3 regions of the Pseudoalteromonas sp. S2893 genome follow, and region 2 is predicted to be linked to each of the others. Evidence: predicted binding sites of a transcription regulator. Region 2 holds the regulator's gene; each other region holds the start of a gene.

Region 1 (10,184 bases), on a different contig from region 2:
GGTAACATTATGCATACACTAGCGCGTTTAAATATTGCATCTACGCCTATGGAAGGTGTTGACCCAGAGTTAATCGGTGAGAAGTTTAGCGAAGAGCTTGATGGTCATATTTGTGAAGTGGCACTTGCAATGGGTTACCCAGTTGAAGAAGAAGATTGGAACTTTGGCAAACCTAAAGCGCGTTTACCAGTTGAAGATATTATAGCTACTGTATAACGTGTTGCTATAAGTTAATTAGCCGAGAGCCTTCTCGGCTTTTTTATTTTTAGAATAAACCATACGCTTGTGTTTCTTCGTCTTCCTGTTGTGCTAAATGATCAGGTCTAAATATTGCGCTAGGGTCTATTAAAACACTGTGTTTTTCGGCTAACTTTATTAGCCCTCGCATCATGCCTTTGGTTTGCGGGTCTATATCAAAGCCTACTTCGGTTAATTTATCGAGTGGCTTAATGTCTTCTTTTTTATAATCTATATTGTCCTCTACTTTATCTACTAGTAATCCGATATGCGGGTTGAGCCCATCTTTAGTAGTAAAAACAATAATAGGTTTATAATCGAGTGTTATTTGCTCTTTTGCCGCATCAAACAGTCTTTGTAATTGCATAAAGCTGTTGCGCTTTATACTCGCTAAATATTTACTGGCTTGTTTATAGTCTTGCTCGTTATGAGTACTAACTGCGCGATCTGTTGCTGTTACTAGCGCTTGAAAAGGCTCATCAAGTTTTTCTATGATAGATTTTAGGTCACTGTTGTCAGTTTTAAACTCTTTATAAAATACGGCGATGTTGTGCAGCTGAGTTTTATCGTTTGTTATTACGTGGCTCTGTTGCGCGATGCTTTTTTCAAATTGGCTAAACCAATCATTAAGCGAGGCTTGCCAGGTTCTTAGCTCATTAAGTGCTTTTTTATTACTTTGCTCTGTAGAGCTGCCATTTAAAATAACACCTAGGTCGAACACCGGCGTGGGTGTTTCCATGTAGTCTTTTACACCAATAAAGCTCTTATTGTTATTTGGCAATGTAGTGAGGTTATTATCAAACCGCTCGGTGAGTAAAATATCGAGAATTTTAAGTGAAATGGTTTTACAGCCCACTTGAAAGTTTATGAATTCCATACCTTTATCTTTAATTGCCTTGTAATGCTTTAAGGATAGAACAAAATAGATAAATAGCTTAAAGGTTGTGTGGTTTTTTAATTAGTGACTTAACTGCGAGTTTAAATTGTTGCTCTAAGGCTTTTTTTCCACTTAAACGATGTTGCTTGATTAGCTGCTCATTACTGTGGTTTTGTAATACCATTTGTATCAGCAAGTGGCGATCTTCACTTTTAGTTGCCATTAGGCTGGATGGGGAGTGGTTAAATAAATACCATAGTTTTGGCGCGGTATTAAAGCGATTTATTGTACTAATTGCAGTGTTTATAGGTGGGCTGGGCACGCTAGATTCATCGATAAATTTACTTATTAGCTCACTGACTAACTCACTGTCGAGTTGGCTAAAGTGCGTTAATAAACCATAAAACAAATCACTTTTAAATTGCTGAGCTAAGGTATGTAAGCCCTGCGTGGATGTGTTTAATGCTTTAATAACGAGGGCTGAGTGCTCACCCGTGCTTTTATCTCGCTGATAACCTAGCTTTACAGCACTAAAGCCCTGAGATTGCCAAAAATGTAAAAGCCCTGCTGTAGCCCCAAAACTTGCACCTATATAACTACAGGTGGGGGTTAGCTGATGTTGGCAATGCGCTAGCAATGCTTTACCTACGCCTTGTTGCTGCAGGTTAGGTGCAACAGCTATACGAATAACGCGTGCGCTTTGTTTTGTTAAATAGCTTGGCTGTGCGCTTAATTGCGCGAGCGATTGTGCCATTAAATGCCCTTGTGGGCGGCGCTCACCACTGATTACTTGCTTAGCTAGCTCTGCATCCATACCGCCTTCAACTGCTATTAAACACACACCCACAACATGCATGTCGCATCTACTAATAAACAGCCTTTGCGCTGGGGCATCAAGTAATTGGCGTAAATCGTTAACACTGCTCTGGTAATGGGCAAGTGCTAGCAACGCAACTATTTGCTGCAGTAAAGGCTCATTGTCAACGAGTTGCTGTTGAGTGACTTCAACGTGCTCAATGCTATTTAAAGCGGGTGGGTATTCGTTATATTGTGCATCTAAAGCAAAGAGTGTGCGTACATGTTGCTCAAGAGGGTCGCCCTTGGCAAAACGTAAAGGGTCTTCTAAGTTTACAATTTTTGCCGCTTTGTAATTTGCTTTAATATGTTGCGTAAAGCGAATGGTATAGCCTCGGCCATTACCCTCGTAGCCTACCAAGGTGCTTGCAAAGACTATACGCGGGTAGTGCTTTAACATGGTTAACAGTAGAGGAACAGGGATTGCGGCGGCTTCATCAACCAGTAATAAATCACATTGCGGCAACTGATTAAGCAGTGCATCGGGCGCCATGTATTGTAAATTAGCTAAATGTTTTTGCTGAGCCTTGTATTCAACCTGTAAGCTTTTAGCTAAATGCTTAAAACAGCTATGGGTGGCTCTAAATTGTGTTGCGCATACAATGATTTTTTTATCATGTAATGCTGCGGCTGCAAGACCTAGCGCGGCTGATTTTCCTCGCCCTCTGTCGGCATTAATAATTAAAGGCCTGTTCGCACGTCCTGTGGCCACCTTAATTATTTGCTCAACGCAGTGTTGCTGCGCCTGATACTCAATTTTATTTGTTACATTGCTTTTGAGCTGCGGCTCTTTAAAGACAGTGTGTTCATCAAAGTGTATGGCGGGTAGGGTTTGTAAAAGGCGAGAAAAACGTAAATTAAAATAGCTTTGCTGATTACTACACCCATAAGACTGCACGCTTTGCAGCGCAGGGTCTTGCCATGAGGCTAGACGTTGTAAATCAGGCAGTAATAAAAATAAAAGCCCGCCGGCTTTTACGGTGCCGGCTAATGCAGCGAGTTTATCGGGGTAAATGCCACTAAAGCCATCATAAACGGCATGAGGAAACTCTTGCCCAAGTAGTTGATGAGTATGCTCAGGCCAACTTGCATTGGCAAGGCTGCTTGAAAGTAGCTTTACATCATCCGAACGGGTTAACGCGCTTAATAGCTCATAGCACCACGTAGGCTGGCCTGTAATTAGCACTAACTGACGATGCTTTGCGCCAGTTAGTTGCTGCGTTAATTGCTCAACACAGTGCTTATACAGCTTGAAGTCGTGCATATGCGGTTACTAACCATTTGCTGCCAAGGTCGTCAAAGTTTACTTGCACACGCGATTGCGCGCCGCTGCCTTCGTAATTAAGCACAGTGCCAATACCAAATTTAGCGTGCAGTACACGTTGGCCTAAGTTAAAACCACTTTCTTCAAATACAGCATGGCTTACTGATGCGCTAAAACGTCCTGCAGCAGGCGGTCGTGATACCTGTGTTTTAATACGAATTTCTTCTACGCAATCTTCGGGTATTTCACGTAAAAATCGCGATGGGCTATGGTACTTTTCTTGGCCGTATAAACGACGGCTTTCGGCATGGCTTATGTAAAGCTTGTCCATGGCACGGGTCATGCCCACGTAACAAAGGCGGCGTTCTTCTTCTAAGCGCCCTGATTCTTCATTACTTTGCTGCGATGGGAACATGCCTTCTTCAACACCCACCATAAACACAAGTGGAAACTCTAAGCCCTTAGCAGAGTGAAGAGTCATCATTTGCACAGCGTCTTCGTGTTCATCGGCTTGGCCTTCACCAGATTCAAGCGATGTATAAGCTAAAAACCCTTGAAGTGGCGAACTAAACTCTTCTTCTTCAGGGAGTTCATATTGATCGCAGGCACTGATAAGCTCTTCTAAGTTTTCTACGCGAGCTCGGCCTTTTTCGCCTTTTTCAGCTTGATACATAGCCATAAGCCCAGAGGTTTGAATAGCGTATTTGGCTTGCTCTTGTAGTGTAAGGTCGCTAATTTTATCTTCTATGTGCTCTACCAACTCTACAAATTTTGTAACAGCGCTAGCCGCACGACCCGATAAATGTTGTTGTTCAACAATTGCTTTAGCTGCGTACCAAAGAGGCAGCGACTCAGCACGCGCACAGTCGCGTATATGGCTAAGTGTTTTATCGCCAATACCGCGCGCAGGGGTGTTTATTACACGCTCAAATGCGGCGTCGTCTTGGCGGTTTCCTACCAGTCGCAAGTACGATAGCGCATCTTTAATTTCTTGGCGCTCGAAGAATCGCATACCACCGTAAATACGGTATTTTAAGCCTTCTTGAAGCATGGCTTCCTCGAGTACACGAGATTGCGCGTTACTACGGTATAAAATAGCGGCGTCTTGCAACGCATTACCAGCATTTAACCAGCTGCGTAGCTTGCTGCTTACAAAGCGGGCTTCGTCTAGCTCGTTAAAGGCGGCATAAATTGATATAGGTTCGCCTTCGTTGCCATCGGTCCAAAGGCTTTTACCCATGCGCTCTGAATTATTTTTAATTAGCGCATTAGATGCTTTTAGAATGGTCGCGGTTGAGCGGTAGTTTTGCTCAAGACGAATAGTTTCGGCGTCAAAATCAGTTAGAAAGCGTTTAATGTTTTCTATTTTAGCGCCACGCCAACCGTAAATACTCTGGTCATCGTCGCCTACAATCATAATGCTTTGTGTATCACCAGCAAGTAGCTTTAGCCATGCGTATTGAATGGTATTGGTATCTTGGAACTCGTCTACCAGCATGTGGGCAAAGCGCTGCTGGTAATGGCGAAGTAGCGTAGGGTTATTTTTAAGTACTTCGTAGCTACGTAGCAGTATTTCTGCAAAATCGACTAAACCTGCACGGTCACACGCTTCTTGATAGGCGGCATATACACGTAGCATCATTTGCTCGTTTATATCGTAGGCTTGAATATCTTTAGGACGCAGGGCTTCATCTTTTTTAGCGCTGATGTACCAGCCAAATTGTTTGGCGGGCCATTTTTTGTCATCAATATTCATTGATTTTAATAAGCGCTTGATCATTCTAAGTTGATCGTCAGAGTCTAAAATTTGAAAGGCTTCTGGTAGGTTTGCTTCTCGATGGTGAGCGCGCAAAATACGGTGTGATAGACCATGGAATGTACCAATCCACATGCCACCGACAGGGGCTTTTAGGGTTTCTTCAACACGGGTGCGCATTTCTTTAGCGGCTTTATTAGTAAAGGTAACCGCAAAAATACTATAAGGCGATGCTTGCTCAACCTGCATTAACCACGCGATACGATGAACTAAAACACGTGTTTTACCCGAACCAGCACCTGCTAATACCAGCATGTTTTGTAGTGGGGCTGCAACGGCATCGCGTTGTTTGTCATTTAAGCCATCGAGTAATTCAGAAACGTCCATCGTTACGCCTTTTCAATCAATAATGAGGGCAGTATAACAGGTGTTTTTGTTAGGCTAAATAAAATACTGTTTTTATGAACAGCTATTCTAAAAATACTTGTAAAACTAATCGCTTAGTCGCTTTTTTGTACTCTAAAGTAACGATAATTAATAATAAAAATAATCAAATTGACCTATATTTAGTAAAAAATACTAAAGCAGTTATTTAGTAGTAATTTAACTATTTGATTTTTAAGCTTTAATAAATTGGCATAAAGTGTGATAGTAAGTAAATAACTAAAACTTAAAATTAATTAACTACAGAGGTGAGTATGGCTGATCAAGGTTCTGGCGGTAATGTTATTGCAGCGTTGTGTAATATATTTTTTCCTGGTTTAGGGCAATTGGTACAAGGGCGAATTTTAGCCGCTATCTTTTTTGCGCTAGCTATTATAATTAGTTACGCACTTATTTATGTATTAGTAGGCTTCGTACTCGTGCCTATTATTTATTTATGGTCGATTATAGATGCTGCACGTTTTAGATCGCGAAGTTAGCTTTTATGTCACCTATTTAATAGCGCCCATTGGCGCTATTTTGCGTTTTAGGGTCGGTGTTTAAGGCTATTTATGGGTATAATTAGTGCATTAGCGTTTTAAAAGTAAAAATTATGGAATATCAATTTATACGTGACCCTATTAGTGGGCTGCGCATTAAAATAAGCAGCGAGCATGCCCTAATTGGCCGCTGGTTAAACGAAGAAATTGGCAAAGAAAAAGTCGCGATGGTACAAGCACTTATTAGCTCGGTAAAAACAAGTTACGAGCCAATAACGTTAAAAGGCCAAGAGATAGACTTAATACTCTCTAAAGACGAAGCCTTATTTGAAGCCCATGCTCTACACCAAGACAGCGAAGATTTAGTCGCCTATCAAGATGATGACTTAATGCTTGAAGAAAATGGCCTAGTGAGTGGTTGTGGCTTTGAAGATTTTATAGATTTAATTGAGTCGTGGGCTGAGTTTACTGGCTCGCGTTAAACGTTTAAAAGGCCAACCTAGTTGGCTTTTTTGTAATATCAATTGTGTAAAGTTATTAGGCATTTATAGCGCTCTATTTAGCACCCTAGAATGATTAAATATTTAAGTCGATTGGTATATATCTACAGATTATTGATTTTCTATTGATTTAACGCCAGCTAATAATAGCTCCTCTGTTAAACGTACTTTATAATTAGGGTTTGCGTACTGAAAATACACAACGCCGCTTTTATCAATTACAAATACAGCTGGTACAGGTAAGGCGACGTTTACCTTGCCTTGGGCATCAACAAAGTTAACACCGCGCTTATTGCGATAGATAGCAGCTGTTTTATCATCTAAAAAATAAGCTAAACCTAAGGCTTTTGCTAGGGTTAAGCTATCATCTGAAAGCAGTAAATAATTTGGCGAACTTATTTTACTTTGGGCTAGCTTTTCTGGGCTATCTGGCGATACTGCAATAATTTGCGCGTTTAAATTAGCGAGTTGTTGCTCAATTTTTTGTATATTAGCCAGTTGTTTTGAGCAATAAGGACACCAACCACCGCGGTAAATAATAAGTACCGTTGTTTTTTCAGCAAAGCGCTTTTGTAACTCTACATTATTACCATGTTGATCTTTGAGCGTTATATTAGGCACGCTTAAGCCCGGTAATAATGGTGATACTTGCTCGGGGGCTGCAGCAATTCCTTCTGTACTTGCTTGCGCATTCGTTACTAAAAAAGCAGTCATTACAATAGTCGCCAAGGTGTGCAGTAACACTTTACTCATCATTATTTCCTGCCCTGTTTTTATGTGCTGTTTATAATAGATCAAAAATGCACTTTTTATTATTTGCCTGTATCATAAGCGTAATTTAAAAGCTCAAGTGGAAACGATATGTCAGCCAACTTAAATAAGCTAGTAGTAATGCTAGAAATGCAAAATGCCATGAACACTAAAGTTCATGATCAATGGTTTAGCCAAGGCTTTGAGTGGTACAGAGCCATTTGGGTAGAGTGTGCAGAAATGCTAGATCATTACGGTTGGAAGTGGTGGAAAAAACAAACCCCAGACACCGAGCAAGTTATTCTAGAATTGGTTGATATATTTCATTTTGGTTTGTCGTTAAGAATTGACGGAACAACCTCTTACGAAGAGTTAGCTAAGCAGCTAGAACAAGAACTTAGCGCACCACAGGCCGCAGATGACTTTAAACAAACTCTTGAAATATTAGCAGCTTCAGCAGTTGCAAATAAAACCTTTAACGCGGCCGCGTTTGCAGGGTGTATGGCGCAAATAGGGATGGATATTGACGATTTATACCGTGGTTACGTAGGTAAAAACACGTTAAACTTTTTCCGCCAAGATCATGGCTACAAAGATGGCAGCTACATCAAAGTATGGAATGGCCAAGAAGATAACGAGCATTTAGTCGAAGTCGTTAAAAGCCTTGATACCGAACATGCCGACTTTGCAAAGCTAGTATATCAAGGCCTAGTGGCGCGTTACCCGCAACAATAATCTAGCTGCTAGATTATGTTTCTGTAGTCGGTTACGTTTAAGTAATCGGCTATTACATTATGTGGTTGCTGGCTATCTGGGTTGGCCACCGCAAGTAAATGTTCAATGCCGTATTCTCGGGCAGCATTTAAAACTGGCACACTGTCATCAACAAACAAAGTGCGCTGCTTATTAAACCCTAAGTCTTTTTGTACTTGATGCCATAAACTTTGCTGCTCTTTACTCACTCCGTATTGATGAGTAGACACTACGCCATCTAAATAATTATCTATCGCGGTATGTTCAAATTTAAGCATGACGTTTTCTGGGTGGGCGTTAGTTAAAAGAATTAGCTCTTTACCTGCTTTTTTTAGCTCAGTTAAAAAGTGGGGTACATCTTCGCGTACTTTTATTAAGTGCTGGGTTTGGCGTTTTAATTCCATTATCGGTAAATTGAGTTGCTCTTGCCAATAATCTAAGCAATACCACTGTATTTGACCACTTACCGCTTGATAGCGTTTGTGCATATCGGCTTTTGCTTCATCAAGGGTAATATTGCGAGTGAGCGCAAGTTGCTCTGGTACAACGTTAAGCCAAAAGTGACTATCGAAATGTAAATCGAGTAATGTTCCGTCCATATCGAGTAAAACGGTATCGATTTTTGACCAATTTAGCATGGGCTTTTCCTTGTGAAAAGTTTATGATTAAGCACAACTGCCATGATAGCAAAATAACGCCAATGACACAGAAAAAGCACCCAACTCCGCCTCAAATTATTAGTAACAATGTAGTTGCTAAAAGCCGTTTATTTACTGTTGAATCGTTAGAGCTTAAGTTTTCTAATGACGAAGAGCGCCAGTATGAGCGCATACGTGGCGGTGGCCGCGGGGCTGTAATGATTGTACCAATAACTGCAGATAACGAAATGCTACTGGTACGTGAGTATTGCGCGGGCACAAACGACTACCAATTAGGCTTTCCTAAAGGCTTGATAGACCCAGGCGAAACACCACAGCAAGCTGCAAACAGAGAGCTTAAAGAAGAAGTTGGTTTTGGTGCTGAATTTTTTGAGCCGCTAAAAGTAGTATCAATGGCGCCAAGTTACTTTAACGCGACCATGCATATTTTATTTGCTAAGCAACTATATCCGCAAACGTTAGAAGGTGATGAGCCCGAACCTTTAGTGGTTGTTAAGTGGCCATTAACAGATTGGCAGTCATTATTAGAGCAAGACGATTTTACCGAAGCTCGCAGTGTTGCCGCTTTGCTATTATTAAATAAGTATTTAGCGTCTGGAGCTGCAAATGAATAAATTACTAGAGCCTTGTATTGAACTTGCACAAAGTGCAGGCGATGCCATTATGGCTATTTATAAAAAAGACGATATTGGCCAGCAAGAAAAATCAGACTCTACGCCTGTTACAAAAGCAGACTTAGCGTCTAACGATGTGCTTGTTGCTGGTTTAAAAGCGCTTGCGCCCGACATTCCTATCATGTCGGAAGAAACGCCTATTCCGGCACTTGCCCAAAGAAAGAACTGGCAGCGCTATTGGTTATTAGATCCGATGGATGGCACCGGTGAGTTTATTTTAGAAAGTGGTGACTTTGCCGTTAATATTGCGCTTATTGAAAATAATCACCCCGTTTTAGGTGTGATTCATTGGCCAGCAAAAGGGATCACTTACTTTGCTACTGCTAATCAGGGGGCATTTAAACGAGAAAATGGTAGCGACACAAAAATGTCGGTAGCAACACCCGATAACCTAACGTTGGCAGTAAGCCGTAGACAAAAAATTGAAGCGGTCAGTCAGTATTTAAATACGCAGTTTGCCACTATTGCAGTAGGCTCGTGCTCGCTAAAAGCATGTATAGTTGCCGAGGGTAAAGCCGACTGCTTTTTACGAATTGGGCCTACAGGCGAGTGGGATACCGGCGCGTCACAAGTTATTGTAGAAGAAGCGGGTGGGTGTATAACCGATGCAGAGTTTAATCCGCTTACTTATAACCAGCGTGAGAGCACTGAAAATCCTGACTTTATTGTAATGGGGCACCCAGATTGGGAGTTTCAAAAAATGATAAGCCCACACCAGAGATAGCTATTTATAGGGCTTGTTGATTGCTTTTTGTTCGGTTGAACACAATTAACTAGTTAAAGCCTTGCAATATAAGTTTATTCCTATATTATAGCGCTCTCTTCGAAACAGGCTCGTTATTAACACGAAACTATTTCAAAGAAATTACAGGCGCGGGATGGAGCAGCCTGGTAGCTCGTCGGGCTCATAACCCGAAGGTCGTCGGTTCAAATCCG
Region 2 (11,059 bases):
TTCATGACTGTTAAAGCCGCACCAACGGCAATAAAAAATAACGCCACCGCGCCCACTATGGGCCAAGGACTTTGCTCGGGTACGTAGTAGTTTTCATAATCTTGATTCATGTTACTTGCTCCTAGTTTTACACTAGACATGCAGGCTAGTTATTTCTTGCTACTAGCTGCTCACTAATATCAAATACGGTGTACGATAAAGTTAGCTCTTCTACATCGCTCGGCAGTGCAGTATCAACATAAAAAAGCAGCTTAAACTCAAGTTCTTCACCCGCTTTTAGGGGTTGTTGATCAAAGCAAAAGCACGCTATTTTATGTAAGTACTTGGCTGCCTTTCCGGGCGATACAGAAGGTACCGCTTGCATTACTTTATCGATATCACTGGTGTTCTTTGCGCTAAACATCACCTCACGCATGGCACCTGGTTTCACATCAACACTGTATTCTTTAGATTTAACAATAAACGGCGCACCACTTTGCGCATGGGTTGTAAAGCTCACACCTATTTCTCGATTTTGTGCAACCTGTGTACTTTGCTTAGCTTGTTCAAGCGACGGCTTGCCATTAAGCCCAGTTATGTCGCAAAACACGTCATATAAGGGCACTAAGGCAAATGCAAAAGCAAACATACCTATACAAATAAGAATTAGGCGCTTTAATAGCGGTGCATGTGTCATTATTTAATTTCCGGCGGCGTAGAAAAAGTATGATACGGCGCAGGAGAGTCCACTTCCCACTCTAAACCTTCAGCACCATCCCATACTTTTGCAGGGACTTTATCGCCCCCTCGGGCACATTTAATTACCACCGCCACAAAGAGTAACTGCGATAAACCAAAGGCAAACCCACCTATGCTTATGATTGCGTTAAAATCAGCAAACTGCAGGGCGTAATCGGGAATACGGCGCGGCATACCTGCCAGCCCTACAAAATGCATAGGGAAAAACAATACATTTACGCTTACCAGCGATAACCAAAAATGCCACTTAGCCAAGGTAATGTTGTACATGTTGCCCGTCCACTTAGGCAGCCAATAATAAGCCCCCGCCATAATCGAAAATATTGCCCCCGTAACTAACACGTAATGAAAGTGCGCCACCACAAAGTAAGTATCGTGATACTGAAAATCAGCAGGCGTTATAGCCAACATCAGCCCCGAAAAGCCCCCTAAAGTAAACAGCACAATAAAGGCAATACTAAATAGCATGGGCACTTCAAAACTTATTGACCCTCGCCACATAGTGGCTACCCAGTTAAATACTTTTACCCCTGTAGGCACCGATATCAGCATGGTCGCGTACATAAAAAATAGCTCGCCAGCAACGGGCATACCGGTCGTAAACATATGATGTGCCCACACTATAAAGCTCAGTAATGCAATAGAGGAGGTTGCGTAAACCATTGAGGCATAACCAAATAGTTTTTTACGTGAGAATGTAGGCACTATGGTCGAAATAATACCAAAGGCGGGTAAAATCATGATGTACACTTCGGGATGGCCAAAAAACCAAAATATGTGCTGAAACATCACCGGATCGCCGCCACCTGCCGCATCAAAAAAGCTGGTTCCAAAGTATTTATCGGTGAGCACCATAGTGACCGCTCCGGCCAGTACGGGCATAACAGCAATTAATAAAAATGCGGTTATTAGCCATGTCCAAACAAATAATGGTAGTTTCATCCATGTCATGCCTGGGGCACGTAAATTAACAATGGTCACAATTACGTTTATTGCGCCCATAATTGAGCTAATCCCCATAATGTGCACTGCAAACACAAACATTGCAGTGTTGTCGTTACTATACGTTGTTGAAAGCGGCGCATAGAACGTCCAGCCAAATGCGGGGCCGCCTCCAGGCATTAATAACGAGGCCAATAAAATTAAAAAAGCGAAGGGTAAAATCCAAAAGCTCCAGTTGTTCATTCTGGGCAGCGCCATATCTGGCGCACCAATCATGAGCGGTACCATCCAGTTAGCAAGCCCCGTAAAGGCTGGCATAACAGCACCAAACACCATAATTAAACCGTGTACTGTGGTCATTTGGTTAAAAAAGTGTGGGTCTACCAATTGTAATCCTGGCTGAAATAACTCAGCCCGAATAACCATGGCCATTGCACCGCCAATTAAAAACATAGTCAGCGAAAAAATTAAGTACATGCTGCCAATATCTTTATGGTTTGTTGTGTATAACCAACGTTTAAAACCTTTGGCTGGGTGATGGCCGTGGTGAGCGTCATTGGCGTTAGGTTGTTCTACTATGCTACTCATTAGTTCGCCTCCGCATCAAGTGCTGCCTGAATTTCACTAGGTTGGATGACATCACCCGTTTCATTACCCCACGCATTACGTTTATAGGTAATTACCGCTGCAAGTTGTTTAATTGAGAGCTGCTTTGCAAATGCCTGCATTGCAGTTCCTGGGCGGCCATGAATCACTACATCAATGTGATCTTTTATATCACCCAAAACAATGGGGCTGCCTTTTAACGCAGGAAATACGCCCGGTAGCCCCATACCTGTAGGTTGATGACACGCAGCGCAACTTGCCATATACACTTGCTCACCTAGTGTCATTAGCTCTTCTTTAGGAATTGTTTTATCAAGCAATGCTGCATCAGCAAGTGCGGCTTTTTGCTTAGCTTGCTTAGCATCTGCAAGCCATGCGTTAAAGTCCTCTTGCGATTTAGCTTCAACCACCACGGGCATAAAACCATGATCTTTACCGCACAGCTCTGCACACTGTCCTCGGTAAATACCTTCTTCGTTAATGTTGGTCCACGTTTCGTTGATAAACCCCGGATTGGCATCTTTTTTAACGGCAAAATCGGGTACCCACCAAGAGTGGATAACATCATCAGAGGTCATTAAAAAACGCACCTTTCGATTAATTGGCAGTACTAAAGGTTTATCAACCTCAAGTAAATAATTAGGGTTTTTATTAGCAAGGTTGGCTATTTCGTCTTGAGGGGTAGATAAAATAGAGTAAAACTCTACGTCTTCGCCCATATATTCATAATGCCACTTCCACTGTGACCCTGTAATTTTAATGGTTAAGTCAGCCTTACTGGCATCTTCCATCGCAATGAGGGTTTTAGTGGCAGGGATTGCCATGGCAATTAAAATAACAAACGGAATGGCAGTCCAAAGAATTTCTACTTTGGTACTTTCATGAAATTGGGCAGGAACTGCCCCTTTAGATTTACGGTGATGAATCAGTGCCCAAAACATTATTGCGAACACTATCACCCCAATCACACAACATATTAAAAATATGGTCATGTGTAGCTGATATACATTATTACTTATATCGGTTACGCCCTTGCGCATATTGTATTGGCTATTAGCCAGCACTTGCTGCGGGAACATAATCAACACAAGCCACAAGGTAGAGGTCAGTTTACCCATGTGACGGCTCCTTTGATGCTATTGCGAATGCAAAGCGAAGAGGCATACGGCTTAAACGCCAATTCGTTATTTTTATTTTTTAACCAATCTTATTTTTGATTGGTATCGCTAGGACAACAAAAGGTTTGTGTATATTGTGTGTTCTCATAACTAAAAAGCTGTGAGTTATTGTTAGTCCAGCACATTAATGATTAGCTAAAAAACGTACAACAAGCAAGTTTTAGTATAAAAAACAATCAAGTGATATTTTAAAATTGACTAAATGACGGCGTATTAAATTGTTATTTAACAGCCAAGATACGAGCAAAATTAAGGGATGTAACACGCTTAGGAAGATAAAAGTATGAGTGAAAAAAAGTTTACAGCCTAAATAATTTTAGGGCGCTTTGAGATGGTGGAAGGTTTGTTTTTAAAACAAAAATGCGCACTAAAAAGTGCGCATTTATAGATATTACTTAAAAATAGTTAAAAATTACATCCAATCGGCATTTCTTATTACGCCAACGGCTAACCCTTCAATATTAAAAGATTCGTTTTCAAGGTCTACTTCAATTGGCGTAAACTCTTCGTTTTCGGCGTGTAATAATACTTTTCGGCCTGCTTTTTCTAGGCGTTTTACGGTTACGTCTTCATCTACTCGTGCAACCACAACTTGGCCGTTTTCTGCAGTTTGAGTACGGTGTACGGCAAGTAAGTCGCCATCCATAATACCTATATCTTTCATACTCATACCGTTAACACGCAGTAAAAAGTCGGCGGCTGGTTTAAACATAAGTGGGTCTATTTTACAGTGACTCTCAACATGCTCTTGCGCCAAAATAGGCGAACCCGCTGCAACTCTACCTATTAATGGCAGACCCAGTTGCTCAGGCTCCTCTTCTTCAACCAATTGAATACCACGGCTTGCGCCTGGTTTCATTTTAATAACACCTTTTTTGGCAAGCGCTTTTAAGTGCTCTTCTGCGGCATTGGCACTTTTAAAACCGAGTGTTTGCGCAATTTCGGCACGTGTAGGAGGCATACCAGTGTCTTTAATAAAAACTTTTATTAGTTCGAGTATTTGAGCTTGGCGTTTAGTTAATGGTCGCATACAACTGGTTTTCCATACAGTACATTTAACTGTGAGTATATACAGTTAAATAAAAATCGCAAATTTAAATTGTGCTTTAAAATAGCTAAATACACCGCACCTGGATAAATTTTAGGTAATTACAGACGTTCAGTATTTAAAATGCTATAAATTTGCTTTCAATATAAAGGAGTAATTATGAGTATTTGGCATCAACCCATTACATTAGAGCTTTGCAAACAGTTAGATGAGGGAATAAACGGCCAAGGCACGCTAATGAAAACCATGGGCATAGAAATAACCGAAATAGGAGATGATTACCTAGTGGCTACCATGCCCGCAATTCCTGAGCATCATAATCCTATTGGTATGGTACATGGTGGCGCAAATGTGGTACTTGCCGAAACCGTAGCAAGCTACGCCGCTAACTTTGTAGTGGACTTTACAAAATTTTATTGTGTTGGACAGGAAATTAGCGCCAGCCACTTAAAGGCCTCTCGAAATGGCACTTTAACCGCCGTTACTCGTGCATTTCATATTGGTAAGCGCAGTTCTGTATGGGAAATAAAAATAACCAATAGCCGCGGCGAGCTTTGCTGCGTATCAAAAATGACCGCAGCGGTTGTCGAGCGCAAATAATTAACTATGGCTACTTTTCGATAGGGTAAATCGTTATTTCCATACCAGCGCCAATGGCAGATATACGTAGTAGTGTATCTGCATGTAGAGCTTGGTTAAAACACTTAGGTGACGTGCCCGACTCAAAGCCTATATCAAACGTTCTGCGCGAACAGCTTAGCCACTGCTTAAGCGCATTACGTGAACACGACTCTATTAATTCACATAAGTGGTTGATTGCTTTGTCTGGCGTGGTTATATCACCTGAGGCTTCAATACGCGCCAATTGACGATATTCGTCTTTGTCATAATGCAAAACCATCGCGTTTTTCTTTAAGTCTGCCACCAGGGCGCTAATATCTTGTTTAGACTCAAGCTCTAGATCTACATTTAAAAATTGAATTTCCGACATTGTCTGCTTTTTACCCTCTTATAGTTTCATCGCAAACTTTAACGCAGTTTTACTTTTATACCAAATCAACTAAGCGCTAAACATGGCTTTATTCATAGAAAATACCTGTTTAAACGCCATTGGCACCTAATTTGCCTTATAAAACGGGTTAGGCTAATTACGCTTAATTTTACCGTTTATGTATGAAAGTTATACACACACACTGTGTAATTAAACGCTTCAGGAGGACAATTATGGTAGATCATGGCCCGCAAATTAAAAATGACGATCAGTACGATGCGCTTCGAGATGAAGGCATGAGCAAAAAAAAAGCCGCGCGCATTGCTAATAGCAATACTCATAAAACTGCTGTCAAAGGCGGCAAAGCCTCAAAGTATGAGCAGCGCACTAAAAAGCAGCTGTACAATAAAGCTAAAGAGCTCGGCATTAGTGGCCGCTCTAAAATGAGCAAACAAGGGCTAATAAATGCCTTACGTGAGCATTAAACACAGCCTCACTGATTTTTTATCGCTCCTTTTTATTATTTTTATAAAGTTAGAGTAAGCTTATGAATAACTGCGACAAAATGCCGCAGTAAAAGCATGGGCTGCTGTAATACACTAACGCTAAAAATAATAAGAAGCACAAAATGAGAAAACAACTATTTAAGCGCGCTCGAAAACTACATAAGTGGCTAGGCTATTTACTTGCCTTACAAATTTTAGCTTGGCTTTTAGGCGGCTTAGTAATGAGCGCGATACCACTTGAATACGTACACGGTAAGCACCTTGCTAAGCGCACACTTACAAACCCATTTACTCAAGCAGACTACCCCACATCACTCGATAATATTACTGCCCAAGTACCTAACCCCACGCAAATAGTGTTTGAGCACTTTTTAACGACCCCGCTTATTACTGTTATTAATACTGACGAGCAGCAAAGCTTTAATGGTTTAACGGGGCGCCCTTTTCAGCCACCGACTAAAATACAAATTACCGCTAATGCACAAGCGCATTTACTCATCGACGCTAAGCCAATTAGCACTACACTTTTAAAACAAGGCACTCGAGAGGTGGGATACAAAAAAAATGTGTGGCAAGTACAATTTAACGACACCTTTAATACTACGCTGTATTTAAACGCAATTAACGGCAAAGTTATCATAGTTCGCAGCACACTATGGCGCATATTCGACTTTTTTTGGATGCTACACATAATGGATTACGACGAGCGAGAAGATTTTAACAACCCGCTTCTCATCAGCTTTGCAGCCACCAGCGTACTATTTTGTTTATGCGGTATTATTTTATTAATACAAAACGTTAGGCTAAAAAAACTTACACGTGTTGGTCAATCAAAATAGGGTTGCCGTCTGGGTCGGTAATAATAAAACTTTTATCACCCACAGGTTCAACCTGGATATGAGCGCTTTGAAAATATTCGCTAAGCGCATCAACATCCTTAAACTCTGCAACGGTTTGTGCGTTTTGATCCCAGCCAGGATTGAAGGTCAGCATGTTTTTATCAAACATACCCGAGAACAAGCCAATTAAATGCTCACCGTTTTTCATCACTAGCCAGTTTTGCTCTATCTCACCTGCAAACTCGCTAAAGCCCAGCTTTTCGTAAAACGCTTTTGAGACTCTAATATCTTTAACTGTTAAACTTATTGAAAAAGCACCTAGCATAGTCATCTCCTCGCTATTTTTTATATCAGTATAGAGTGTACTAAGCATTGCGGATTAAAATTTGTTCAGGCTTTATCTTTTAGCAGCAAAACTTTAGACTAGCGCCTCCTGTAGTTCACGTATGTGATGGATATGCTTAAATTTATTTTGGCCTTTGTGGCTTGTTGTATTTGTTTTTCTACATCGAGTGAAGAATTTACCCGTTTTTCAACGGCTAAAAGGCACTTAATTAAAACCCTACCCGAAAACGCCAAAAGCCTTTACTGCGGCTGCGACATTAAAAAACAAGGTAAAAAGCTAATCCCCGACCCTAGCAACTGTGGTTATATTCCACGTAATACGTTAACTTCCTCTGGCAAGGTTAATGTACGTGCACTGCGTATAGAGTGGGAGCATATAGTGCCGGCGTGGGAATTTGGTCACCAGTTACAATGCTGGCAAAACGGTGGTCGTAAAAACTGTCGCAAGGTCAGTGCTAAATTTAGAAAAATGGAAGCCGATATAAACAATTTAGCCCCTGCTATTGGCGAAATTAACGCAGATCGCTCTAACTATCGCTTTGGTATGCTTAGCGAAAACGCCACCCAATATGGCCGCTGCCAAGTAAAGGTTAACTTTAAACAACGCGTTGTAGAGCCTCCTTTTTATGCCCGTAAGCGCATTGCCGACACCTACGCCTATATGCAAAAAACATACGGCTTAAAAATATCAGCTAAACAACAAAAACTATTTGATGCCTGGCAAAAACAAGCATTTGCAGATAAAAGCAGCGCAAGTAAGCTGTAGCACACCTAAGTGTATACATTCATTTACATAATTTAGGGGCGAATACGTTGAATAAATGAGCGGGTGTTGTAGTATTTTAAACAACTTATTTACAAAAAGTAGTTTTGTATGTTTAAAAATAATAAAGCAACACTCGCTATTATTGCTGCACTTTCAAGCCTAACGCTTGTGGGCTGTGGCGGTGGTAGCAGCATGAATGAAACGCCCGACCCAGTCGTCACCCCCCCTGCTAGTTCAGCCCCAACTTGGACGGCAGGTGTATTTGAGCCATCGGAGGAGTTAAAAAACTTTTGCGAAAACCCACGCACAGGTAACGATCCGTTTAATAATAATGCGCCTTACCCTGACCAAGCCGGTTCAGCCCTTTACGAAAAGCTTTGGCTTCGCTCGTGGAGCGACGAAACCTACCTTTGGTATGATGAAATAGCCGATAACGACCCTGAAAACTTTCCTACAGTGGCCGATTATTTTGCCCAACTAAAAACCGAAGAACTAACCGACTCTGGTGATAAAAAAGATAATTTTCATTTTTCAGAGCCTTCTGAGGACTACTTTCAAGAAGCGCAATCAGGTGTAACCTCAGGCTATGGTATAAATTGGGCATTTATTGGCGACCCAGCTGATAGAATTTTACGTGTTGCCTACCTAGAAGACGACTCACCAGCAAGCCAAATTGGTTTTCAACGTGGCGATACCGTACTTGAAGTTGATGGCGTAAGCATTAATACCAGCACACAAGCAGGCGTAGATACCTTAAACGAAGGCTTATTTAGCCCCACTAATGGCGACTCGCACACCATCGTTGTGCGCAGTAACGATGGCGCTGAAAAAACCTTTAACGTAACTGCCGGCAACATAGAGCAAACACCTGTACAAAACGTAAAAACTATTACCACTGCAAATGGCACTAGCGTAGGGTACATGCAGTTTAATAGCCATATAGGTATTGCCCAAGAAGGCTTAATTGCTGCAGTTAATAAATTTAAAACCGATAACGTGGAAGAGCTTGTTATCGACTTTAGATATAACGGAGGCGGTTTATTAGCGCTTTCTTCGCAGCTGGCTTACATGGTGGCGGGCAGCGCCAACATTCAAAACCGTATTTATTACCAAACTCAGCAAAACGATAAACAACCGGTAGAGTCGCCTTTTCCGTTTATAGATGAAGAAATTGATTACTCAACTTTTTTCAGCACTGGCGAAAGCCTCCCCGATTTAAACCTATCTAAGGTGTATGTGCTTAGTACATCGGGTACGTGTTCGGCATCAGAAGCCTTTATTAATGGCTTAAAAGGCATTGACGCCGAGGTAGTGCTCATTGGCGACACAACCTGCGGTAAACCATACGGTTTTACCCCAACACATAACTGTGGCACCACCTATTACACCATTCAATTTAGCGGTATTAACAGTAAAGGGTTTGGTGAATATGCAGCAGGCTTTACGCCAACGCCTACACCGCAGTTTGATGCTGATGTAAAAGGCTGTGTAGTCAGTGACGACTTTGATAATCAATTAGGCGATCCAAACGAAGGGATACTCTCTACTGCGCTTTATCATATTGATAATAACGGCACGTGCCCTGTTAGCACCGCCTCTGCAAGTATTAAAACGCAAGTACAAAGCGCTGCTGGCGATAGCAAGCAGCTATTACCTTTAAACGCACCTAATAACGTTAACCGTGGCAATATGGATTTAACCTGGCCTACGTTAAATAAGGATAAGTAATGGCTAAACTACTGGCAATATTAACCTTATTATTTATTGGAGGCTGTAACAGTATGAGTAATGCCACTGCTAAGCCTGCACTACTAACCGAGGTAAACCCAGGCGTTATAGCCACGCTCCAGCAAGCGATTATAAAAGCGAAGGGCGGCACACTAGTTACGCTGGCCGACACCGTTTTTACTAAACGCAGCGAGTTATTATTAAGCCATGGAAATAGTAAAGACTCAAATGGTATGCCCATAATGGGCGCGCATAATATCAAGCCAGAAAAGTTTGTTTTACAAATAATTGCCGAGCAGTGCGTGCTTTATTATCCTAAAAAAGATATGTCTATTGAGCTTAAAAACGTAAATTGTAAAGCACGATAAAATACTATTAAAAAGGCACACAGCATTTATGCTGTGTGCCTTTATCATTTTTCACTTGGTTTATAAGTCTTGATGCGGGCCAAACACTTCGTAATGAATATGCTCGTTTTTAACGCCTAGTGCCAGTAATTGGCTTTTCACAAACGCCATAAACCCAGCGGGGCCACATAAGTAAAAATCGCCATTTGTAAGAGGTAACTGTGTTTTTATGGCAGTTAAGTCCATTAACCCTGTAAAATCAGCCCCTTCACTACTTTGATTAAACCACGTTATAGTTTGCAAGCTGTTATAAGCCATACTTAATTCATTTAAATAGTGTGCAAACGAGTGCTGCTGCGTATTTTCGCACGCATGTAAATACATAATATTTTGCTTAGGGTTATCGCTTAATAGCGTTTCGAGCATCGCAAGCATTGGCGTTTGCCCTACACCTGCTGAAATAAGTACCGCTGGTTTTTTACTATTTCGTAAAAAGAAATCACCTGCAGGCGGGTACAGTTCAACTATGTCACCTTGAGCTAGTGAGTGTAAATAATTAGACACCATGCCAGGCTTTGGCTGTAGCTCTTTTTTAACGCTAATACGGTAGTTTTTACCATTAGCTTTTTGTGAAATAGAATACTGGCGAATTTCTTCATATTCAGCGCCCGCTGGTTTAACTTTAACCCCTAAATATTGGCCAGGTTTATGGGTAATCACCGCTTTGCCATCTATAGGCGTTAGTGTAAAGCTTGTTACGAGTGCTGATTCAACCTGTTTGTTGGTTATTTCAAATTGGCGCGTGCCCGCCCAACCACCGTGTTTATTTTTACTGTGCTCATATAAAGCCGCTTCTTCAGTAATACACATATCAGCAAGCAGTGCATATGCTTCACGCCAAGCGTATTCTACATCTGGCGTAAACTGCTCTGGTATTAGCTCTTTTAAGGTGCCAATTAAGTGAGCACCAACAATGGGGTAGTGCTCTGGTAAAATATTTAAACTGGTGTGTTTATGGTTAATGC
Region 3 (11,059 bases), on a different contig from region 2:
AAATACGCAAGTGGCCGACAACCATGTTTCGGCAGGGCAAACCATTGAAGAAGTTGAAAAAGAGTTAATCCACGCCACGCTAGATAAGGTGCAAGGTAATAAAACGCTAGCTGCGCAAATGCTAGGGATCAGTACAAAAACATTGTATAACCGATTAAACGCATACGGCGGAATTGGAGAATATAAATAACCTGAACTCTGAATAATAAACCTATCTCTAGCAGCTATTTTCAACGTTAACTGCGTTTAATTTGCTTGCAATAGGCCAGCTATTGACGCGTAAATTAGCCTTGTTTTCATTGAAAATCTCTGGCTAGAGAAAAGAATTTGGTTATCACTATAATTTAATATTTTAGTGGCTCTCTTAATCAGAGTTCAGGTTGAATAAGTATAGGAAGTAATATGAGTGATGAAAAAGAAGTTAATACGCTAAATAAATTGGTACATGATGCGAGAGCTCCACTGAATAGAATTTCTATGAATGCAGAGCTCATTAAACTGGTATTAGAAAACGATATGCCAAAAGATAAAGCGTTAGCAGCACTCGATAAAATAATTTCAAACTGTCAGCAATGTAGCGAAAGCTTGCAAAACATTACTGATTTTAATAATAAGTAGTCATTTAAAATTAGGTATTTACACATAATGAGTAAGCAAAAGCAGCAGGGTAAAACGAATATAACGTGGGCCGCTTTTATCGCAATAGTACTGTGTATTGTTGTTGGCAATGCAGTTTTGGCATTAAGTACTATTCAGGGATTAACGCAAACCCAAAAAAGCTTGGATAACACCAGCTTATTAGCCGATGGTATTGACCGTCTTCACTTATCAATTGTGCAGGCAGAGTCTGGCCAGCGCGGCTACTTACTCACCGAAGAAGAAGACTACTTAATGCCTTATTACGATGCGATAGGGCAAATAGAATCGCAAATGGAGCATGTAAAGTCTCTACACTCTGAAATTGAGGGCCAAGCTGAGCGAATTGCTGAGCTATTAGTGTTAACAGAAGCTAAAATTAAAGAGCTTAAACAAACGGTTAAGCTGGCTACGAATGACAAAGAGCGCCGTGCGTTATATGTATTAAATACGCACAGAGGGCGAGAGCTATACAAAGATATTCGCGTTAAAGTTAATGATATTCAAGACCGAGAATTACTGTTTAAGGTGAGCCATTTTTCTAAGCTGGCACAAATAAAAAATGAAGCAAAAATCACCTTTGCTATTACAGCGGTTACTAGTGCGCTTTTAATAATAGGTATGTTTTTATTAACCCGGCTAAACTTAAGAAACGCGGCTAAATACCGTGAGGAGCTTGAAATACAAAACGAAACACTTGCAACTAAAGTGTCTGAGCGTACCCAAGAGCTGACCTTATATTCAGATGAGCTTAGCCGCTCAAACCGTGAGCTTGAAGAGTTTGCGTTTGTTGCCAGCCATGATTTACAAGAACCACTTCGAAAAATTCAAGCATTTAGTGACCGCCTAGAAACCATGTTTAAAGATGAACTGGGCGAAAAAGGCATAGATTATATAGGCCGTATGAAAAATGCAGCGCAACGTATGTCTAACCTTATTAACGACTTGCTAGAATTTTCGCGGGTAACAACGCGAGGTAAAGACTTTGATGACACTGACTTAAAAGGCGTAGTTAACGACATTTTAAGTGATTTAGAAGTTGCCATTAAAGAAAGCAATGCGCAAGTAGAGGTGGGCGAACTACCGGTTATACAAGCCGATAAAAGCCAAATGCAGCAGTTGTTTTTAAACTTACTGTCTAATGCTGTTAAGTTTAGAAAACCAGGTATTGAGCCACACATAAGCGTAATGTACGAGCACAAAGACGAGTTTAGTGAAGAGCACAACGAGAAAGTGGGTTGGCAAATTATTACCATAAAAGATAATGGTATTGGTTTCTCACAAGAGTATGCTGATAAAATATTTGTACCATTTCAGCGCCTGCATGGGCGTTCGGAATATAAAGGCACAGGGATTGGGCTTTCAGTTTGTAGGCGTATAGTTGAGCGGCATGGTGGGATAATTACCGCTCATAGTAAAGACGGTGAAGGGGCAACCTTCATAATAAAATTACCTGTGGAAACAACGCTTTTCACACTTCAAGGAGAGGCTTAGATGCCGTATTCAAAAGTGAAACCTATTACAATATTAATGGCAGATGATGACGAGGATGATCGCCTACTCACGCAAGATGCGCTAGCCGAAAGCCGTGTATTAAACGAGCTGCATTTTGTGGAAGATGGGGTTGAATTATTAGAGTACTTAGAGCGCAAAGGTAAGTTTGAAGATAAAAATTCATCGCCACGCCCAGGGTTGATTTTGCTTGATTTAAATATGCCACGTATGGATGGCCGTGAAGCACTTGAGGCCATTAAGGCAAACCCAAACCTTAAAGGCATACCGGTTGTTATTTTAACCACCTCTAAGCAAGAAGAAGACATGGTTAAAGGTTATAACTTAGGAGCGGCCTCTTATATTACTAAACCGGTAACATTTGATGGCTTGGTTGATTTAATGAAAACCCTAGGAAAATACTGGGTAGAATTTGTAGAGCTGCCGACAACGTTTAACGACTAAATAAGTAGCAACATTAAGCCCCTAATTAGGGGCTTATTAAATGCAATTAAAAGGAGGTAGTATGTTAGATAAAGTGACTCGCTTACTTTTAGTAGAAGACGATGAAGATGATTACATTCTCACTTGCGACTACTTAGATCAGTTAGATTCACATACATTTGACATAGAATGGATAAGCTCTCCTGAGCAAGCAATAAGCATTTTAAGTAAAAACGATCACGATATTTGTTTGCTTGATTATCGATTAGGCGCCTCAAATGGGCTAAGTGTATTAAAAAAGGCCATTGCTAATGGATTTAGCGGGCCAATTATTATGCTTACGGGGCAATCTAATGATGAATTAGACTCTGCAGCACTTGATGCCGGCGCGGTAGATTACCTTATAAAAACAGAAATGAGTTCGAGCCGGTTTGCTCGCGCTATACGTTATGCTTTAGCGCGTAAAGATGTTGAAGGCGAGCGAGTAGAGCGTTTAAAAGCCGAGGCAGAGAACCGCTCAAAAGACAGATTTTTAGCCCACTTAAGCCACGAATTACGTACCCCGCTTTCATCTATATTAGGTTATACAGAGTTACTGCTACAAAGCGACTTTAGCAAACAGGCCGAAAACGAATTAGGGGTTATTTACCGAAACGGTAAGCACTTGCTGAGCTTGTTAAACGACGTGCTCGATTTATCTAAAATTGCTGCCGACAAATTAGAGCTCACCTTAAGTGAAGTAAACTTAGATAGCATGCTGGCTGATGTTTACACCTTAATGCGTGTATCTGTGCTTGATAAAGGTTTAAAGCTTCGCTTTGAGTCTCTACAGCCTTTACCTCTTATTGTTAGAGTAGATGCCACCCGCGTACGCCAAATACTCATTAACTTAATCAATAATGCGGTTAAATTTACCGAAAAGGGCGAAATAGTGGTTAGTGCCTGGACCGAGTGGGTTGAAGGCCAAGAAATGCTATTTTTTAGTATTAAAGACTCAGGCATGGGGATTGCCCCTGAAAAACAAGCATTAATTTTTAAACCCTTTGAGCAAATAGCCGATGTAGAATCGCGCTCTGTTGGCGGAGCAGGCTTAGGCCTTGCTATTTGTGCCGAGCTATTAACGCGTATGCACGGCAGTATTGATTTAACCTCTAGAATGGGGGAAGGCTCTACCTTTACTATTTCGGTGTACCCAGGTGATATAAGCGAAGTAGAACGCCAAGTATTAAACTTTAGTAGTGGCTCGCAATTACAGACAAAATCAGCGCCATGCAAAGTGACTGGCCGCGTATTAGTGGTTGATGATTTACGCGATTTACGCATGTTAGTTGGTCATATGATTAGCACATGTGGTGCGCGCGTAGACTACGCCGAGCATGGCCAGCAAGCGCTTGAAAAAGTAAGAATTGCACAAGCGTATCGCTCGCCTTATGATATTATTTTTATTGATATACATATGCCTGTAATGGGTGGTAAAGAAGCCACAATAGAGCTTAGAAAAATGGGCTACACAGGCCCAATTATTGCGCTTACTGCCGCCACTATGAAAGGCATACATGAAGAGCTGGCAGCCCTTGGCTTTAACGATGTAATACCAAAGCCCGTTGATAGCTCTTCTTTGTATCAATGCTTACAAGATTACTTAGTATCGCCAGAGCATGCGCCTCAAGCTAAAAACATTCACAGCGACAAAGCTGTAATAGAGAAAAAGCAGCGCTTTTTATTGGTTGAGGACGACCAAGATGCAGCGCAAATTACGCAGTTGTTGCTAGAAAGTTTAGGGGTAGAAACCGTTATTACCTCAACGTGTGCACAGTGTTTACAAACCCTCAATCATGACCAACAATTTAATAAGGTTTTGCTAGATATGCACTTACCTGACGGGCGTGGTGTCGATTTAGGTAAGCAAATTAACGAACGTTACCCTGACTTAAGCTTGGTGATTGTTAGTGGTGCAGAGCCCGATCCTAAGCAGATCAAAGATTTAAATATTAATCATGTACTTTTGAAACCGATTAATCTGAGCTTATTAGAAACCTTGATCAGCTCGTAATTTAGAAGTTATTTTATGCAGTCGATAAAACTAGAAAGTGAGTTATTAACGCCCTCTAAAGTAGTATGCGTTGGGCGTAATTACACCGCGCATATTGCTGAGCTTAATAATGAGCTACCAGATCAAATGGTATTGTTTAATAAACCGAACAGTGCGCTTTCGTCTACCTTATTTGCTACGCACAATAACGACACACTGCACTATGAAGCCGAGCTGTGTTTTGTTATTAAAAATAATGAGTTGGCAGGCGTAGGTTTAGGGTTGGATTTAACTAAACGTACCGTGCAAAGTAAGCTTAAAAATAAAGGGTTACCGTGGGAGCGCGCCAAGGCGTTTAACGGCTCGGTATTATTAACGCCCTTTGTCGCTATAGCGGATGCTGAGCAGGCGTTTACGTTTGAGCTTAAAATTAACGATAACGTTATTCAACAAGGCGATACGCAATTTATGATACACAAGCCTAAAGATATTTTAAGTGAAATTAATGAGTTTATGCACTTAGAAAATGGCGATGTAATAATGACAGGAACGCCTGCAGGCGTAGGGGAAGTGCCTGCAAACAGCGTATTTACAGTAAGCTTGTATGCTAATTCGACCTGCTTGTTATCGCAAAGTTGGCAGGCACAATAGGATTAAGTATTTGCTGTTGGTAATGCTTAGTAAACTGCGGAAAACTTTGCTCTAACCAAAAGCGCTGACTATTTATATAAGCAGGCGATTGCAATACCTGCTTATGTAGCGCTTTATTTATTTTATTAAGCGCCTTGGTAGCAAAATCATTCGGTGCTCTTACTGCACACCCTATAGCCCCTAAAACAAACTTTCTAGGGTCTTCTTCAATTGGTAAACTGACTATATTTTTAAACTTACTGTGGTTGACAAAATAATCCCTCATAAACGGGTAGTCTATTGTGTAATCTAAAAAGCCGCGACTTAAGCGAGCAATAACAGCTTGGCTTTCATTCTCGCTGCTCCAGCTTAGCGATGCTTTATGATACACCGTGGTGTTTTCGATTATTTTATTAATTTTTGAAGTAAACTTGCGCGCCGCGGCTTGACCATACACATATTGCTCGTCTGACAATAAATGAATAAGTTTAATAGGGCTGCCATACTTAGCGTGTATTTCTGGAGCAAGTTTTTGAGTGGTTAAAACCGAAAAAGGCGGGTAAACCGTGGTGGGGGTAGAAAACTGTAACACCCCATTGGCCGTTTTTTTATGAATAACACACGGAAAGCATACATTATCGCCTTCATTTAAGTGCTTATTAATTCGCTCTTGCGGCACGATTAGTCGTGTATGTTTTACATCATCAATGCTGTTAATTAGTTGCTCGGTGAGGTTGTCGCAAATACCACCTTGCGGCGCATGCGAATCTTTATCCATATGAAAGGGGGGCGTGTAACTTTGTAGCCATACAATTTCTTTAATTGGGTGAGTATTGTCAGCGTACCCGTAACGCATTAAACCACCTAGGACACCAAAGAATAAAATTACATTTCTAAGCATAACTCACTAAAAATAATCCATTTAAGTTAACTTTAGTATAGTTTTACTTTGTATATGTTCAAATGTAAGAGAGAAAAAGGCAGTAAAAAAACTGCCTATTATTTTGGTTTAATATGGCTGCGGGTAATCTTTAAAAATAGTGCCAATTTCAGTTAGAGTGTCGTCGCTTAAAGTTATGCTAAAAGCGTCAATGTCTTCTTTTAATTGGGCCATGCTGGTCGCACCAATAATTGACGAGGTAACGCCATCGACTTGATTACACCAAGCAAGAGCCAATTGGGCTGGGGTTATGCCGCTTGCATGTGCAAGCTCTACATAACGCTGCGTGGCTTTTTGCGCGTTAGGGGTATCTCTAAAAATGCCATTGCGCTGCATAAATGTCCAACGCGAGCCCGCTGGGCGTGCGCCGTTTAGGTATTTACCCGTTAGCAGGCCAGCAGCAAGCGGCGACCAAGGTAAATAAGCAATGTCTTCATGGATACACTGCTCAATTAAATAAGGCCAATCTTTAGCGTGCGCTAGGCTAAATTCGTTTTGAATAGACACCATACGCGGTAAGTTATGCACTTTTGCTAAATTTAAAAATTGGCTAATGCCCCATGGGGTGTCATCTGAAAGGCCACAATATTTTATTTTTCCGGCTTTAACACACTCATTAAGGCCCTCTAAAATATCAAGCATACCCGCTTGTTGTTGCTCAGTATCTACGTCACTAAAAGTGAGTTTACCTGGCCACTGCCTGCCAAAATGTGGGGTAGAGCGATTAGGCCAATGCAATTGGTATAAATCTATGTAGTCGGTTTGTAGGCGTTTAAGCGAGTTATCTACGGCCTCAATGACAGCGCTGCGTGTTATATCGCCGCCATCTCGTACCCACGACAAGCCATTGCCTGCAATTTTACTCGCCAATACAATATCACTGCGCTTTTGCGCATTGCGACTTAGCCAGTTACCTATAATTTGCTCTGTTTTACCGTAGGTCTCTGGTGAAGGAGGAACGGCATACATTTCGGCAGTATCTATAAAATTAACGCCTTGTGCCAAGGCATAAGCTATTTGCTCATCGGCGTCTTGTTGGGTATTTTGTTTACCCCAAGTCATGCTGCCTAAGCATACTCTAGAAACATCAACACCGCTGCTGCCTAACGGACTGTATTGCATTTAAAATCCTTAAATTATGTAAGATCTTGAGAGTGGATAATTAATATCAATTCGCAATAAAACCTAATTAAGCGAATTGGTGTAGCGCCGATAGTAATGGCTCTGAAATCGCCGCTTTTTGTCCTGTTTTAAAGTCAAACATAACAACTTGAGAATAGCCTGTGGTAGTAATAGCTTGCTGAGCATGGCTAAATACAGAGTAATTCATCATAAAACGGTCGCTTTTTATATCTGAAATAGTAATACCTACGGTTAAGGTATCTGGGAAGGTCACTGGACGTTTATAGCGAATATTGTTTTCACTAATGACCGGGCCTATTCCACCTGGTTTTATCGTATCAAACTGATTTATTTTATTTAGAAAATCGATACGCGCAATTTCAAAATAACGCAAGTACACCACGTTGTTAACATGTTGTAGGGCGTCCATATCGGCCCATGCTACGGTGATATCGGTATGAATAGGGTGCTGATCTTTGAACCTTTGCATGTATGTGTACTCTTAGTTTTAAATGAATGAGGTTATCAATATGGTGTTTGTAGCTCAAGACAATAAATGCCATGTTTTTTTATAAGATGATTGTACCTATTTATTTTTAGGACTACAGTTAAATAACACAGACAACACACACGAGAACACACATGCAAAATATAATTAATTGGGCTTTAGCCAGTTTAGTTTTTATAGCGTCTTTTGCTTGCTATGCAATGGGTAATGCCTCCGGCGGCATAATGCTTTTAGCTGCGGGGTTTTTATTGGAGTTTGTTTTTTGGCTACATTGCTTTAAAAAATCAAAGCGCTTTAAGCAGCCGTTTTAAAAAAGCGGTTTAAAGCTTGCGCGGTTTAACGCGCGACACCTAGTAGCGCTTTAACTTTAGCAAGCTAAACAGGCTTTAATGGACTTGCTTAATGAAAGTGAATCCTTAATAATGGCTGTATAAATAAACAGTTGTTATGTGGTAATGAAAAAGTTTATTCATATCGACATGGACTGCTTTTATGCAGCGGTTGAAATGCGCGATAACCCCAAACTTGCCAGTGTGCCTTTAGCGATTGGTGGCAATAGCCGTCGTGGTGTGCTCTCTACAGCAAATTATATAGCGCGCGAATATGGTGTTCGCTCGGCTATGTCTAATTACCACGCTAAGCAATTATGCCCCGATTTAGTTATTGTGCCTGGGCGCATGGCGGTTTATAAAGAAATTTCTAACCAAATACGCGCTGTATTTAAACGCTACACCGACCAAATAGAGCCGCTGTCGCTTGATGAAGCTTACCTAGATGTAACTAACAGCACCGCATGCAAAGGCAGCGCAACGCTTATTGCTCAGCAAATTAGAGCAGATATTTATAACGATACCGGCCTTACTGCCTCTGCCGGAGTTGCCCCCATTAAGTTTATTGCCAAAATAGCCAGTGACGAAAATAAACCCAATGGCCAATTTGTGGTTTTGCCGGATGAAGTTGATGCGTTTTTAAATAATTTACCGCTGGGTAAAATCCCTGGTGTGGGCAAAGTAACCCTCGAAAAGCTTAATTTAAAGGGGTTATACACAGGTAAAGACGTTCGCGAGAAAGGCGTTAATTGGATGCAGCAGCATGTGGGGAATTTTGGTGTATCGCTTTATCAAAAATGTGCTGGCGAATATATTGGTAAAGTAACCACTGAGCGAGTGCGTAAATCCCTTAGTGTTGAACACACCTATGAATACAATAAAAATAGCTTACAAGAATGTTTAGATCAGTTACCTAAATTACTGGAAGAGCTAACAGCGCGCCTTAATAAGCAACAGCTACAAAATCGTATTAATAAGCTAAGTGTAAAAGTGAAGTTTGCAAACTTTGTTGTTACCTCAGCGGATCAAGCTCATCATCAATTAAATACTGCTATTTTTACTGAATTACTCTCTAAGGCGTATCAACGCGGGATGCAGCAACCAGTGCGTTTATTAGGTATTGGAGTGGGTGTTAAAAATGAACCTAATTTAAATCTGCAACTGAGTATTCTTGATTAACTACATGCTTTTTGCAATTTAGAGTACTTTAGCAAAGTAATTTAAACATAGAGTAAGCAGGGGCTACCATTACTAAAAACTATATAGTGGTTGTTAATTTCTTCTTAAAATATGGAGTCACATTAGTTAGCTGTAAAACCAAGTTGCCAGATTAAAATGAGCTGATCGCAGTTGGCTGGTTTTGTGTTTTTATATCAACGATAATAGCCCCTTATGTTTTCTAACAGGAGTTTTACTTATGGCATATCCTCAAGCGATAGCTGCACAATCACTTAGTGCAAGCTTTGACTCATTTTCTCACGATGCACTTATTATAATTAGTGATGACTTTTCTCAATTAGCCAATAACTCATTAAGTGATGCTATCGAATCACACGCTAAAGTAGATTCTCGTATTGGTAAACAAGTTACGTTTTTAGTGGTTGATAATGTACGCGTTGTTTTAGCACCTACGGGGCCGCTTAACCGCGATTACGATGATGTAAGACGCTATTTTGATGCCGCTAAGCTAGCGATTAACGAAGCAAAAGCCGCGGGTAGTGTAAACCCTGCTATTTACTTACCAAAATTACATACAGATGCGCGTTACCAGCATGCATTAGAAGTGGCGTATTTAGGCGCATGCCAAGCCTTATGGCAACCTTTAGAGGCGCGCGAATACCACGGCGAAAGCATTGAGCCTATTACGCAAATAGGTTTAATAGATGCAAATGAGCAAACAGTTAAAGCTGTAAATGCAATTGCAGCAGGGCAATATGCAGCACGTGACTTATGCGGTACTGAGCCTGAACGTATGGCGCCACCACGTTTTGCCGATTACTGTGTTGAGCTTTTTAAAGGCTCTAAAGTAGCGGTTGATGTGATTGACGATATTAACACGATAGATAAAAACTACCCTATGCTTAGCACCGTTGCTCGCGCATCTTATGCGGTTGAGCGCCACCACCCACGTGTTGTAAAGCTAGAATACGTGCCAGAAGGTGAAGTAACGCGCACGCTAATGTTTGTTGGTAAAGGCTTAGTTTACGATACCGGCGGCGCCGATTTAAAAGTAGGCGGTTACATGGCAGGTATGAGCCGCGATAAAGGCGGGGCTGCATCCGTTGCGGGCTTTATGAAAGCCGTGGCAGATTACCAACCTAAAGGCGTTAAAGTTATTTCTTACCTAGCTGTGGTTCGTAATTCAATTGGCTCTGATTGTTTTGTACCAGATGAAATTATCACTAGCCGTGAAGGCGTACGTGTACGCATTGGTAACACCGATGCAGAAGGGCGTTTAGCTATGGGTGACCTACTTAGCGAAATGAAAGATGTAGCTAAAGGCGAAGTTAATCCAACACTGTTCACCGTAGCAACCCTTACAGGCCATGCGGCACGTGCTATGGGCCCTTACGGAGCGTATGTTGAAAACGGACCTGCACGTAGCGCTAATACCTCTCGTCAAATAGCGGATTGTGGTGATTTATGGGCAGATGCAGCTGAGGTTTCTCGCTCTCGCCGTGAAGATTACGACTTTATCAAACCGCGTACTCTCGCTGATGATGTTTTATCAAGCAATAATGCGGCCTCTGCTGTTACAGCCCGTGGGCATCAATTCCCTATGGCGTTTTTAGCCGTTGTTGGTGGGCTTGATAAACACGGTAACGACTCTGAGCAGCCGCTTCCTTATGTACATATGGACATTGCTGGTAGTGGTGTTGAAGGCGGTGATTGGCAGCACGGTAAGCCAACCGCAGCATCAGTAACCA

The links. The regulator LexA, encoded in region 2, represses DNA repair genes until DNA is damaged. The targets are predictions, from matches to a motif close to TACTGTATNNNNATACAGTA.
Region 1: the regulator LexA is predicted to act here: its motif matches at 5,441-5,460, upstream of uvrD (DNA helicase II).
Region 3: the regulator LexA is predicted to act here: its motif matches at 8,228-8,247, upstream of dinB (DNA polymerase IV).

The regions. Positions count from the first base shown of each region.
Region 1 covers NZ_PNCY01000054.1:365-10,548, reverse strand. The annotation lists gene CWC04_RS17835 (NAD(P)H-dependent oxidoreductase) at 1-216, shown strand, start outside; gene CWC04_RS17830 (hypothetical protein) at 266-1,114, opposite strand; gene CWC04_RS17825 (tRNA(Met) cytidine acetyltransferase TmcA domain-containing protein) at 1,173-3,233, opposite strand; gene uvrD (DNA helicase II) at 3,211-5,376, opposite strand; gene CWC04_RS17815 (hypothetical protein) at 5,688-5,912, shown strand; gene CWC04_RS17810 (YacL family protein) at 6,026-6,394, shown strand; gene CWC04_RS17805 (peroxiredoxin-like family protein) at 6,524-7,168, opposite strand; gene CWC04_RS17800 (dUTP diphosphatase) at 7,274-7,897, shown strand; gene yrfG (GMP/IMP nucleotidase) at 7,906-8,553, opposite strand; gene nudE (ADP compounds hydrolase NudE) at 8,616-9,188, shown strand; gene cysQ (3'(2'),5'-bisphosphate nucleotidase CysQ) at 9,181-9,972, shown strand; tRNA gene CWC04_RS17780 (tRNA-Met) at 10,121-10,184, shown strand, end outside.
Region 2 covers NZ_PNCY01000013.1:24,252-35,310, reverse strand. The annotation lists gene CWC04_RS07890 (cytochrome c oxidase subunit 3) at 1-110, opposite strand, end outside; gene CWC04_RS07885 (cytochrome c oxidase assembly protein) at 146-676, opposite strand; gene ctaD (cytochrome c oxidase subunit I) at 676-2,268, opposite strand; gene coxB (cytochrome c oxidase subunit II) at 2,268-3,404, opposite strand; gene lexA (transcriptional repressor LexA) at 3,877-4,494, opposite strand; gene CWC04_RS07865 (PaaI family thioesterase) at 4,672-5,112, shown strand; gene CWC04_RS07860 (hypothetical protein) at 5,123-5,503, opposite strand; gene CWC04_RS07855 (DUF7218 family protein) at 5,737-5,988, shown strand; gene CWC04_RS07850 (hypothetical protein) at 6,132-6,848, shown strand; gene CWC04_RS07845 (VOC family protein) at 6,823-7,173, opposite strand; gene CWC04_RS07840 (endonuclease) at 7,300-7,959, shown strand; gene CWC04_RS07835 (S41 family peptidase) at 8,068-9,687, shown strand; gene CWC04_RS07830 (hypothetical protein) at 9,687-10,055, shown strand; gene hmpA (NO-inducible flavohemoprotein) at 10,116-11,059, opposite strand, start outside.
Region 3 covers NZ_PNCY01000001.1:114,797-125,855, forward strand. The annotation lists gene CWC04_RS00550 (sigma-54-dependent transcriptional regulator) at 1-190, shown strand, start outside; gene CWC04_RS00555 (hypothetical protein) at 403-618, shown strand; gene CWC04_RS00560 (sensor histidine kinase) at 646-2,130, shown strand; gene CWC04_RS00565 (response regulator) at 2,131-2,592, shown strand; gene CWC04_RS00570 (ATP-binding response regulator) at 2,654-4,624, shown strand; gene CWC04_RS00575 (fumarylacetoacetate hydrolase family protein) at 4,640-5,254, shown strand; gene CWC04_RS00580 (ABC transporter substrate-binding protein) at 5,211-6,089, opposite strand; gene CWC04_RS00585 (aldo/keto reductase) at 6,243-7,295, opposite strand; gene CWC04_RS00590 (acyl-CoA thioesterase) at 7,363-7,785, opposite strand; gene dinB (DNA polymerase IV) at 8,259-9,311, shown strand; gene CWC04_RS00600 (M17 family metallopeptidase) at 9,550-11,059, shown strand, end outside.